Regions from separate parts of the Ferrimonas sp. genome, predicted to be linked through region 2. Evidence: predicted binding sites of a transcription regulator. Region 2 holds the regulator's gene; the other holds the start of a gene.
The links. Region 2 encodes sigma-54, which starts transcription at its own class of promoters, with help from an activator protein. Its sites were predicted from a motif close to GTTGGCACGNNNNTNGNNT; they were not measured.
Positions count from the first base shown of each region.

Region 1 (5,855 bases), on a different contig from region 2:
GCTGGGCGTCGCCGCTGACCAGATCCAGTATGCCGTATAGGCCGAAGATCACCGCAAAAAAGGCGATAAGGTAGGTTACTTTTGAACTCATAATGTGGTTCGCCGTTCGACTGTTTTAGGTGTTGGACGTCGAGATCAGAAGCTGGAATCCCACCCCCAGCAAGATGGCGAGGCCATAGGGGAGTCCCGGGTCTTCCTTGCTCCGGTCAAAAATTTGGTACTTGATGAGGTAGCCTATGGCCAGCACACCGCCGAAAAGCAGTATCCAAATGCTGGCGCGGAGCAGCTCATCTGTGGTCATCAGTGGCGCCAGGGCCATATAGAGCTTGGCGTCGCCTCCGGCCCAGAAGCGGACCAGGTAGAGGCTCAGGCCAATAACAGTGGCCAGGGCGAAACTCTGCAGTGCCTCTGACCAGCTGCCGCCCATCAGGGCGGCCAGCCAGGTGAGCAGCAGCAACAGCCCCACCTGGCCGTTGGATATCCGCCGGTGGCGGACATCCGACAGGGCGATCCAACAGGCTTCCAGGGTAATAACAGCGGAAATAACCGGAAGCATGCTGTAACCCCTAGGTTTTAACCTGCTGCAGCGGTGGTAGAGGTATTTAAAGAGCTGCCGATTTGATCGAAGGCTTGTTGAAGTTCTCCAAGAAAGTCACCTTCGCCGGTGCTCAGGACCGCAGCCAGGGCTGCGGCCATAGCTACGCCAATCAGGCCGTACTCGATGGCGGTGACACCGCGTTCGTCGCGCTTGAAGGTGGCCAGGGCGGCCTGGGCTTTTGCGTAGGTTTTGATCATGTTCACTGTCATCTCCTTATAAACATATTTAGGCGTGAATGAATCACGAATTTGATGTTATTGAGATGGTGAAATCTTAAAAAGATGGGTTCCATAAGCGGGGCTTATGGAAAAGGGCGCGGGTATAGTATTTTCAATGAGTTAGTTCTTGGATGCTTCTACCTGATTTATTGTGAATTTTTAATGTATATACCAAATGGTACAACTGATTCAGGGGATCTATTGGTGTTATCAAGGTGAGTATAGACGAAAATGGGAGCGAAAGAGTTTCGCTCCCATTGAAAAATCATCAAATTTGATGAGACGATTATTATTGACGGACTTGCGCCAGTTTATTAAACAGCCACAGCCCGGCATCATGGAATTGATGGCCATTGGGCCAAAGCAATGTAGCACGCCAATCAAATTTGGATATTCGGTCGAAATCAAACTGGATGGGGGTCAGTTTATTCTTTTCCAGATCCTGCTTAATAACGAAGTCGGGCAGGCAGGATATGCCGATACCATTGCGACAGAAGCTCAGCAGTGTATTGAGATCTTCCACCTGCCAAACCTGCACCATATCGGTCATCTTGCGCATGGATTGCTCAGGCAGATTGGTGGGCAGCAGCAGCCTGGAGCGGCACAGGTTGGCGTAGCGAATGGGCTGTCCCAGTGCTTCAGCCAGCTGAGGAGAGGCGACCCAGTGACTGCTTATCTTAAAAGCATCAACCGAGGTGAAGTCCACCATGTCGGTCTTTGGGAACAGGCCAAGAACCGCATCTAGTTGTTCATCAGCAATTTTTTGTAGAAGCGACTGGCTGTTCTGTTGAACCAGGTAGAGCTCCACATGGGGAAAGATCTCGGCAAATTCTGACATGATGGAGAGAAGCTCCGGCGTGCCAACCAGGGGGTCGACGCCGATGCGCAGCCTGGGCTCGGCAACCCCATCCAGAGAGCGTGCCTGCTCGGAAAAGTGTTCCACCTGAGAGAGCATCATCCTGGCATCTTTGAGCAGGCGCTGTCCCTTTTCTGTGAGTCTGGGGTATTTCCCCTGGCGGCTAAAAAGGTCAAACCCTAAATCAATCTCCAGGTTTTGTACTTGCTGGCTGATGGCGGCTTGGGTCTTTTTTAAATGTCTTCCTGCGGCGGTAAAGGATCCTTCCTCCGCGGCAGCAACAAAGGCTCTGACTGCTTCCAGTTGCAGTTTCATAAAGCGGTTCCTAATAAAACTTGGTCGCAAGTTATTTAGAAAGAAGTGGGTTGTATATTGGGGCCCACTCATTAGCAATAATTATTGTTGGCGTTTTTCACCTCTAAGATCAACAGTGAATGCCAGTCAGTGATGATTTTTTTTGCTCGTCTTTTCATTGCATTATGCAAAAGTCCAGATTCTCTGTTACTCAAGCGTCTGACTTGCTTTGATTTTTAGTGTTGGCACGAAAATTTCTTTATCTCTTTCAAACTATTGCTTGGAGGGGAAATGATGAATCGATTTGCCACACTCTTGTTGGCGTTTTCAACCGGCGCAGTTGCCACGCCTTTTGACAATTGCCCAACGGAAGCCTTTCTGTTTCAGAAAGACACCACTGTTTATGGGGTAGATCTGGTGACTGGTGATTATGAGGTTCTTAAGCAGGACCTGACCCTGCCAGGCAATGTCAATGCCATCGGTTTCAACCAGACAGACAACTACATCTACGGTTTCAGCAAAAGCCAGCTTAACGTGGTGCGGGTGGGCGGTGATTACGAGGCAGATGTTCTCGGGGTGACCGGTTTGCCCTCGGGCGTGCATTTCTATGTGGGGGATGTGAAGGGCAACACCTATTGGGTCTACCACAAGAATCATGGCCTCTACTCCATCTCCCTGACGGCCTCAGATCCCAACTACCTTAAGGCGATCAAGATTCAGGGGGCGGATACCTCCATGAACCTGACCGACTTTGCTTTTCACCCTGATGGCGGCGAACTCTACGCCGTCGATAATGGCAGTGGTGCGGTGTATCAAATCGATATCAACGATGGCAGCCGGGAGATCCTGGGGTACAGCGGCGTCACCGGCACCTTTGGCGCCGGCTACTTCGACAAGAGCGGCTACTACTACATCAGCCGCAACCAGGACGGCAACATCTTCCGCCTGGATCTGCGCAACCCCGAGCAGCTGGACCCCACTGCCGAGTTCTATGCCGACGGCCCAAGCTCCAATCAGAATGACGGTGCCCGCTGTGCCATCGCCCCAGTGGTGGCCGAGAACGTCGACTTTGGTGATGCGCCTGACAGTTATGGCACCACCATGGAGGAGAACGGCGCCCGCCACAGCCTGGAGCCTCAGGGCCCCATGCTCGGTAGTAAAGTGGATGCGGAATCCGATGGCTATACCTCTCCAAGAACCGACGAATCCGAAGGGCTCAATGATGAGGATGGCATCAGTTTCAAGAACGGACTGAGTGCTGGACAGACCGCCATCATTGGTGTGTCCGTCAGCCGTCAGGCGGGCTATCTTCAGGGCTTTTTTGACTGGAACAGCGACGGTGACTTTGACGATGCCGGAGAGCAGCCTATTGCAGATGAGCCGGTAAATATCGGCAGTCAGGAGATTCAGGTGACCGTGCCCAGCACTGCCTCGGGCGTGGTGCAGACCCGCTTCCGCATTGCGTCTGATGCCGGGGTTCGCTCACGAGGGGGGGCGCCAGACGGTGAAGTGGAGGACTATGCGGAAGCGGTGCTTGCTCCAGGGGTGACTCAGATTCCCTACCCAAGCAGCGGCTGGGTTACCGTCGCGTTTGAAGATCGTTGGCCCAGAATGCCGGACTACGACATGAACGATGTGGTGGTGGATATGAGGTTCATTCAGTATCTGGAATCTGGAGCCATTACCCGGCTTAAGGTGACCGGTCAGCTGCGGGCTGTGGGGGCGGCCTATCACAATGGTCTGGCACTGCATCTGCCTGGCATCAGCCGAAGCAATATTCACGGCAGATCGTCACTGGTGAAGACGGGCAGCACAGTGGAGGATGCTGGTTTGGAAGCGGGGCAGAGCAATGCGGTGTTTGTCATTAGCGACGACCTAAAAACCGAAGTCACCACCAGTTGTCTTTATTACCGTACCATCCAGGGGTGTGATGACCAGATTCAGATGACCTTTGTGCTGGACATCTATTTCGCCCAGGGCATACCCGCCAACGCCATGCCCCGTGAGCCTTTCGATCCCTTTATCTTTGCTACCCCGGGTAAGACGAGAACTGGCTTTGAAGGCGCTCCCGGTCGTGGCCTGGAGATCCATATGGCGGATTACCCGCCCACTGACCTGGCCAGTGACCTCTATTTCGGTACAGAGCAGGATGACAGTGCGCCAGGCAGCGGACGCTACTATCGCACCAGTAACAGCCTGCCCTGGGCCCTGGAGTTCAGTCATCAGTGGACCTACCCCGCTGAACAGGAAGATCTATTGCAGACTTACCCCGACTTTGAGAAATACCTGGAGTATGACGGCGGCCAGTACACCGACTGGCACCAGAAGAGTAATGGGGTCCTGAGTAAGATGTTTGAGTGAGGAGATGGATTATGAAGAGTTTCAATGTTGCGGTACTCACCCTGTTTCTCTGCGCCTGTGGTGGTGGGGGCGGTGGGGGAAGCGCACCAGCTCCGGAAACGCCTGCGGCGCCGGACACCCCGGCTCCCCCGGCGGCGCCTCAGACCACGGCGGACCTGGTGGCCTCGCCTCAGATGGATTTCTCCAGCAGCAGTGAGGTGGCAATCAATGTATCTGTAGAGCCCGGCCGCTCCGCCTATGTGGCGCTTTACAGCCAGTTTGAGGAGGAGAGTGGCGGTTACCTGCCTGACTATCAGCAACGGCTGGCTGCCGGGGTGACCGATGCCGGCCAGTTCGAGGTGCTGTTGATGGCCGCCAACGAACAGCAGCAGTTGCTGGTGGAGGTGTGGTATCACGGCGAGACCGTGCCGCTGCAGCAGGTGTTTGCTCTTCCCTCGGATCGCATTGAATGGGAGCTTTGAGTCACCCTGGTCTGGCGCAGGCAGGGCAGGGGGGGCGAAGTAAGCCCTTGGCCGTCCTAGTTTCTTAATTGCAGAGGACTCGCAATCCGGCCTCATCTGGCACACAATGAATCCACTTTCGTTGTTCAGAGGGAAAACAATGGCCAAGGTTGCCTTTATTGGATTGGGCGTCATGGGATACCCCATGGCGGGTCACCTGCAGCAGGCGGGGCACGATGTCACCGTATACAACCGCACCACCGCCAAGGCGCAGCGCTGGCAGGAGCAGTATGGTGGCAGCTACACTCTGACCCCCAAAGATGCTGCCGAAGGGTGTGAGGTTGTCTTTGTCTGCGTGGGCAATGACGACGATCTTCGGCAGGTGGTGGCCGGCAAGCACGGCGCGCTGGCGGGGATGAGTTCCGGTGCGGTGCTGGTGGATCACACCACGGCGTCTGCCGATGTGGCCAGGGAGCTGGCGGCGGCAGCTGGAGAGCTGGGGGTCGGCTTTGTGGATGCGCCGGTCTCCGGCGGTCAGGCGGGAGCTGAGAATGGTGTGTTGACCGTGATGGCCGGTGGCGAACCCGAGCAGTTCGAGCGTGCCCGCCCTGTCATCGATGCCTATGCCCGTTGCGCCGAACTGATGGGGCCTGTGGGCAGTGGCCAGTTGTGCAAGATGGTGAATCAAATCTGCATCGCTGGCGTGGTTCAGGGGCTGGCCGAGGGGATGCATTTTGCCCAGAAGGCGGGCCTGGACGGCGACAAGGTGCTGGAGGTGATCGGCAAGGGCGCGGCCCAGTCCTGGCAGATGGACAATCGGGGCCACACCATGCTCAAAGATGAGTATGACTTTGGTTTTGCCGTGGACTGGATGCGTAAAGATCTGGGGATTGCCCTGGATGAAGCCAGAGGCAATGGGGCACAGCTGCCGCTGACCGCCCTGGTGGATCAGTTTTATGCGGAGGTGCAGCGACTGGGGGGCAGCCGCATGGACACCTCTTCGTTAAAATTGCGCTTACCCAAATAGAAAATGCCGCCCCATTGGGCGGCATTTTTTTCTCCTGCTTTTAGGAGACCAGGGCGTGTTT
Region 1 covers NZ_JBLXDO010000011.1:29,510-35,364, reverse strand. The annotation lists gene cpaB (Flp pilus assembly protein CpaB) at 1-91, opposite strand, end outside; gene ACN0RV_RS11340 (A24 family peptidase) at 116-556, opposite strand; gene ACN0RV_RS11335 (Flp family type IVb pilin) at 574-795, opposite strand; gene ACN0RV_RS11330 (LysR family transcriptional regulator) at 1,106-1,987, opposite strand; gene ACN0RV_RS11325 (LruC domain-containing protein) at 2,258-4,327, shown strand; gene ACN0RV_RS11320 (hypothetical protein) at 4,339-4,788, shown strand; gene ACN0RV_RS11315 (NAD(P)-dependent oxidoreductase) at 4,928-5,794, shown strand.
Region 1: a site for sigma-54 is predicted at 2,208-2,226, ahead of ACN0RV_RS11325 (LruC domain-containing protein). Genes of this name have one in related genera too.

Region 2 (5,855 bases):
TTGCTGAGTGCCATGAAGGTCGCCGGCAACTGATCGGGGCTGGTGTGCCAATGAGATAAAAAACCGGAGCCAGGCTCCGGTTTTTTTATTCTGATTCGTCGAAGCGACCGCTGAACAGCTGGGTGACCGCTTCCAGGGCGGGCTCGGCGTCCTGGCCCTCGCAGATCACCGTCACCTCCTGCCCCTGGCAGGTTTGCAGCATCAGCAGGCCCAGCACACTGTCGGCACTGGCGCTCTGGTCTCCGTGGATCACCTGGATACGGGCGTCGTAGTTATGGGCCAACTGCGCCAGCCGGGTGGCGGCGCGGGCGTGCAGGCCCAGCTTGTTGACGACTTTAAGGGTTCTTGTCAGCTTCACGTTTGTCCAGTTCACGGTGACGGACCGAGGTCTGCTTCTGTCGCTGACGGAAACGTTGCTCCAGCTGCTCGGCGATGTAGACACTGCGGTGCTGGCCACCGGTACAGCCGATGGCGACGGTCAGGTAGGCGCGGTTGTTGCGCTCCAGCATCGGCAGCCAGTTGAGCAGGAAGTTCTCAGTGTGTTCGATAAAGCGCGCCACTATCCACTCCTTGGCGAAGTAGCGCTGCACCGGTTTATCCAGACCGGTGAGCGGTCGCAGGGCGGGATCCCAGTGGGGGTTGGGCAGGAAGCGTACGTCAAACACGTAATCGGCATCCTTGGGAATGCCGTGTTTAAAGCCGAAGGATTCAAACACCAACAGCAGCTCCCGCTCCGCCTGACCCAGCAGGCGGGTGCGCATCTCATCGGCCAGCTGATGGACCGACAGGCCGTCGGTCATGAAGCTGTGATCGGCCAGGTCGCGAATGGGGGCCAGCAGTTGGGTCTCTGAGGCGATCGCTTCCGCCAGGGAGGTGCCGCTGCGCGACAGGGGGTGCAGCCTGCGAGTCTCGCTGTAGCGCTTGATCAGGCTGGTGTCTGACGCGTCCAGGAAGTAGATCTGTTTTTCGATGGAGTCCGGCAGGTGCTTCAAAATCTCCGGGATCTGTTCCGCCTGGTCAGGCAGGTTGCGGATGTCCAGGCTGACTGCCAGGGTGTCGCACTGATCCAGCATCTCCTCCACCAGGGAGGGGAGCATCACCGCGGGCAGGTTGTCGACACAGTAGCACCCCAGGTCTTCGAGGACCCGAAGTGCGACGGATTTGCCGGCACCGGAACGTCCGGAGAGGATGATCAGCTTCACGAGGTCACCAGGGCATAAAGCTCCGAGTCGGTACTGCATTTACGCAGGGCCCGGCAGGTCTCTTTGTCCTGCAGGGTCTTGGCCATGGCGGCCAGGGTGGCCAGGTGCTCCTGTACCGCGTCCTCGGGGACAAACAGGGCAAACAGCAGGTCCACAGGCTTGCCATCGATGGCGTCGAAGGGGATCGCTTCGTCGCACTTGATGAACACGGCAATGGGGCGGTCGATGTTGGCTAGCCGGCCATGGGGCAGGGCGATCCCCTTGCCGATGCCGGTGGTACCCATCTTCTCCCTGGCCAGCAGGCTTTCAAACAGCTGCTGGGGGTTCAGGTTGCCGTGATGCTCGCCCGCCAACTGGGAGATCATCTCCAGGGCGCGCTTCTTGCTTAGGCCCGGAGCGGCGATGGTGGCGCACTCCGGGCTGAGTAACGTGGATATGTCCATGATTAATGGCGTGAAATTTTCTCTTTGTGCTTGATGACCTGACGGTCCAGCTTGTCGATAAGGCCGTCGATGGCCGCGTACATGTTGTCGTGGTGGTGGGTCGCGTACACTTCGCGGCCACTCAGATTCAGTTTGGCTTCGGCGGTTTGCTGTGTTTTCTCCACATTCAGCACCACGTAGACGTTGGAGATATGGTCAAAGTGGCGCTCCAGCTTGTCGAACTTGGTGTGCACATAATCTCTCAGAGCGGTAGTGATCTCGACATGATGACCGGTCAGATTGATTTGCATATAGGTTCCTCCTTTTTTGCTGGTTACAGCTGTTTCCGCTGATTGGATGGAGCAATGCCCAGGGCTTCCCTGTACTTGGCGATGGTCCGTCTCGCCACCTTGATGCCCTGTTCTGCCAGCAGCTCCGCCATTTTACTGTCACTGAGAGGTTTCTTAGGATTCTCTGCAGCAACCAATTTTTTAATTAAAGCACGAATTGCCGTGGATGAGCACTCGCCGCCACTGTCTGTGCTGACGTGGCTGGAGAAGAAGTACTTCAGCTCGAAGATGCCACGGGGCGTATGCATATATTTCTGGGTGGTCACCCGGGAGATGGTGGACTCGTGCATGTCCACCGCTTCGGCCACATCGTTGAGCACCATGGGCTTCATCGCTTCGTCGCCGTATTCCAGGAACCCCTGCTGGAACTGGACGATGCAGTTGGCCACCTTGAGCAGGGTATCGTTGCGACTCTCCAGGCTCTTCAGGAACCACTTGGCTTCCTGCAGGTGACCGCGGACGAACTGGCTGTCCGCCTGGTTGCGGCTGTTGCGGCTCAGGGCCGCATACTGCTCGTTGATGCGGATCTTGGGCATGGTGTCCGGATTGAGCTCTACCACCCAGCGCCCCTTGCGCTTGGAGACGGCCACATCGGGAATCACGTACTGGTCATTGTCGCTGACCAGGGCGCTGCCGGGACGAGGGTTGAGGGTCTGGATCAGATCCATCGCCTCCTTGAGCTCCTCCTCCTTGAGGCGGGTCTTGCGCATCAGTCCGCGGAAGTCGCGGTTGGCCAGCAGATCCATATTTTCCTGAATCAGCATCTTGGCCTCAGCCAGCCAGGGAGTCGCCCCATCGAACTGACTCAACTGCACCAGCAGGCACTCCGCCAGATCCCGGGCACAGACGCCCACAGGGTCGAAGCGCTGCACTCGCTTGAGTACCGCCTCCACCTCGTCCAGCTCGACCTCGTCGTCGCCCATGGCTTCGAGAATATCCTCGGCAGTCTGGGTCAGGTAGCCGCGTTCATCGGTGGCATCGATGATGGCCACCGCGATGGCGCGATCGGTATCGGACATGGGGGTCAGTTCCATCTGCCACAGCAGGTGGCCCTGAAGGCTGTCACCGGTGCTGCCCTGGAAGGGCATGTCATCCTCCCGACTGGCCATGGGGGCCGGGGAGGATGTGTAATATTCATCCCAGGAGGCGTCGACCTGAAGATCATCCGGCATGTCGGTCTGACTCAGGGCCTCGCTGGTGTCCAGACTGGCGGCTTCCGGGGCGGGCTCGAGCTCATCCCGGGAAGGGGCATCCGGGGTGTCGGGGACGGCTGGGCTCAGATCCTCCTCGACTTCAAGCAGGGGGTTGGCATCCAGGGCCTCCTGAATCTCTTGTTGGAGATCCAGAGTCGACAGTTGCAGCAGGCGAATGGCCTGCTGCAGCTGCGGGGTCATGGTGAGCTGCTGTCCCAGCTTTAGCTGTAGAGAAGTCTTCATTTACAACAACCTGTCCTTATTCCTTCTTGTTTTTTCCGGTTGTATTCCTGGTCGGGAGTTCAAATTACTATAGCTTGAACTGGTCGCCCAAGTATACCGAGCGCACCAGCTTGTTCTCGAGGATGGCGGCGGGTTCGCCCTGGGCGATCAGCTCGCCGTGGCTGACAATATAGGCGTGTTCACAGACGTCCAGAGTTTCACGGACGTTGTGGTCGGTGATCAGTACGCCCAGGCCGCGGTCCCTCAGGTGCTGGATGATCTTCTTGATGTCGATCACCGAGATCGGGTCGACGCCAGCGAAGGGCTCGTCGAGAAGGATGAATTTGGGATCGGCGGCCAGGGCCCGGGCGATCTCCACCCGGCGGCGTTCGCCGCCGGACAGGCTCATCCCAAGGCTGTCGCGGATGTGGGTGATGTTAAACTCTTCCAGCAACTGCTCCAGTTTCTCCACCCGCTGGGACTGGCTCAGCCCTTTACGGGTCTGCAGCACCGCCATCAGGTTGTCGTACACAGACAGTTTGCGGAAGATGGAGGATTCCTGGGGCAGGTAGCCGATCCCCTTTCGGGCCCGGCTGTGCATCGGCAGCAGGGTGATCTCCTCACCGTCGATGAGGATCCGCCCCCGGTCGTTCTGCACCAGGCCCACCACCATGTAGAAGGTGGTGGTCTTGCCGGCGCCATTGGGGCCAAGCAGACCCACGATCTGGCCGGTGCTGACCTCAAGGCCAACATTCTTGACCACTTCCCGGCCCTTGTAGGCCTTGGCCAATTTCTCTGCGGTCAGGGTTGAGCGGGTCATTGCTGCTTCTCACCCTCTTTCTTCTCCTTGGGCTCGGCCAGGGATTTCAGGTCGGCTTCCGCGGGCTGGAAGATGGTGGTGATCTGCTCATCCTTGTTGCCTTCGGCCACCAGCATCTGCTTCTCCAGATCGTACTGGATGGTGTCGCCCTGAACCAGGCTGCCGGACTGGCGCATCTCCGCTTTCCCTTTCAGTGTAAGGATGCGTTTCTGGATGTCGTAGCGAATTTCGGCGGCTTCGGCCTGGGCCAGTTTGCCGTTCTCCATCATCTGTTGGTAGGTGGCGGGAGAGCCGGAGGCGATCAGGGTGGTCACCACCTTGTCGTCGGTGGCTTCGGCGCGCAACTCGTCGGCGTTGATCAGCAGGGTGCCCTGGGTGATGCGCACCCGGCCGGAGTAGATCAGCATGCCGTTAGGCAGATCCGCCCGAGAGTTGTCGGCTTTGACCTCCACCTTTTCGTGAATGTCGCTGTCCAGGGCTGTGGCGCCGGTGCTGCCCAGCAGCAGCATGGCAGCCAGAAGCAGTTTAAGGGGTTTCATAGATGGCATTTACCTGACTCTTCAATTCAATCCGGTTCAAATTCAGATCCGCCCACAACCCTTTGGCGGTGATGTTAAAGCCCTCGCCATTGCCTTTGATCTGGCGGTTGGAGGTCATGATCATCGTCTCCAGGTCCAGTTCCAGATAGTCGGTGGTAATGGTCTTAAGTGGTTCGTTGGGCTCGATGGCTGTGATGATAACATCATTTTCCAGTACCACGTGGCGGCCGTCACTGAGTTGCCCCTGAGTGGCCTGTACCCGCCACTGACCCTGGCTGTCTTCAGGGTAGAGCAGATAGTCCGGCTCCTGCAGGCGGGTGAGGGCCAGGGCCTGGTAGTGCTCCATCTGTTCGGCATTGATCTCGGCACTGAGGCGGCCTGACTCTGAGTAGATGCGGCTGCGCAGATTCTTGGCGACGAAGTCCGGCTGGTAGCTGGGTTTGACGTCCACCTGTGCCTGGTCTTTCATCACCATGGATCGCCAGGTCAACAGGATGGCGGCACCAAACAGGATGGCAATGGCTATCCCTTCACGCTTCATACGCTCATCCCTTTGGCATCCTTGAAGGTGCCCTGGGCTTCCATGATCAGATCGCACAGCTCACGGACGGCACCAAAGCCGCCACGGGTGCCGGTGACCAGGTGCGCTTGGCGCAGCAGCAGCGGGTGAGCGTCATTGACCGCAACGGACAGGCCGGTGAGCTCCATCACCGGGGCGTCCACCAGGTCATCTCCGATGTAGGCACACTGCTCGTCCTGCAGATCCAGGGCGGCCTTCAGCTCTTCATAGGCGCTGACTTTGTCCTCCACCCCCTGATAGATGTGGGCGACGCCCAGGGCGCTCATGCGATTTTGAACAATTTCGGAGCGGCGGCCGGTGATGACGGCCACCTGAACACCGGTGCCCTGCAGGGCTTTGATGCCGAAGCCGTCTCTGGTGTGGAACGCCTTGAGCTCCTCGCCCTGGTTCCCCAGGTAGATGCGGCCATCGGAGAACACGCCGTCCACGTCGCACACCAGCAGGCGGATGTTGGCGGCTCGGTCCAGATTCTCCTGAGAGACGGGGCCATAGAGGGTATCGATCATGGTCATCAGAGTACTCCCGCT
Region 2 covers NZ_JBLXDO010000001.1:343,021-348,875, forward strand. The annotation lists gene pmbA (metalloprotease PmbA) at 1-33, shown strand, start outside; gene ACN0RV_RS01595 (HPr family phosphocarrier protein) at 86-358, opposite strand; gene rapZ (RNase adapter RapZ) at 336-1,202, opposite strand; gene ptsN (PTS IIA-like nitrogen regulatory protein PtsN) at 1,199-1,645, opposite strand; gene hpf (ribosome hibernation promoting factor) at 1,648-1,935, opposite strand; gene ACN0RV_RS01615 (RNA polymerase factor sigma-54) at 1,959-3,410, opposite strand; gene lptB (LPS export ABC transporter ATP-binding protein) at 3,478-4,209, opposite strand; gene lptA (lipopolysaccharide transport periplasmic protein LptA) at 4,206-4,748, opposite strand; gene lptC (LPS export ABC transporter periplasmic protein LptC) at 4,735-5,289, opposite strand; gene kdsC (3-deoxy-manno-octulosonate-8-phosphatase KdsC) at 5,286-5,834, opposite strand; gene ACN0RV_RS01640 (KpsF/GutQ family sugar-phosphate isomerase) at 5,840-5,855, opposite strand, start outside.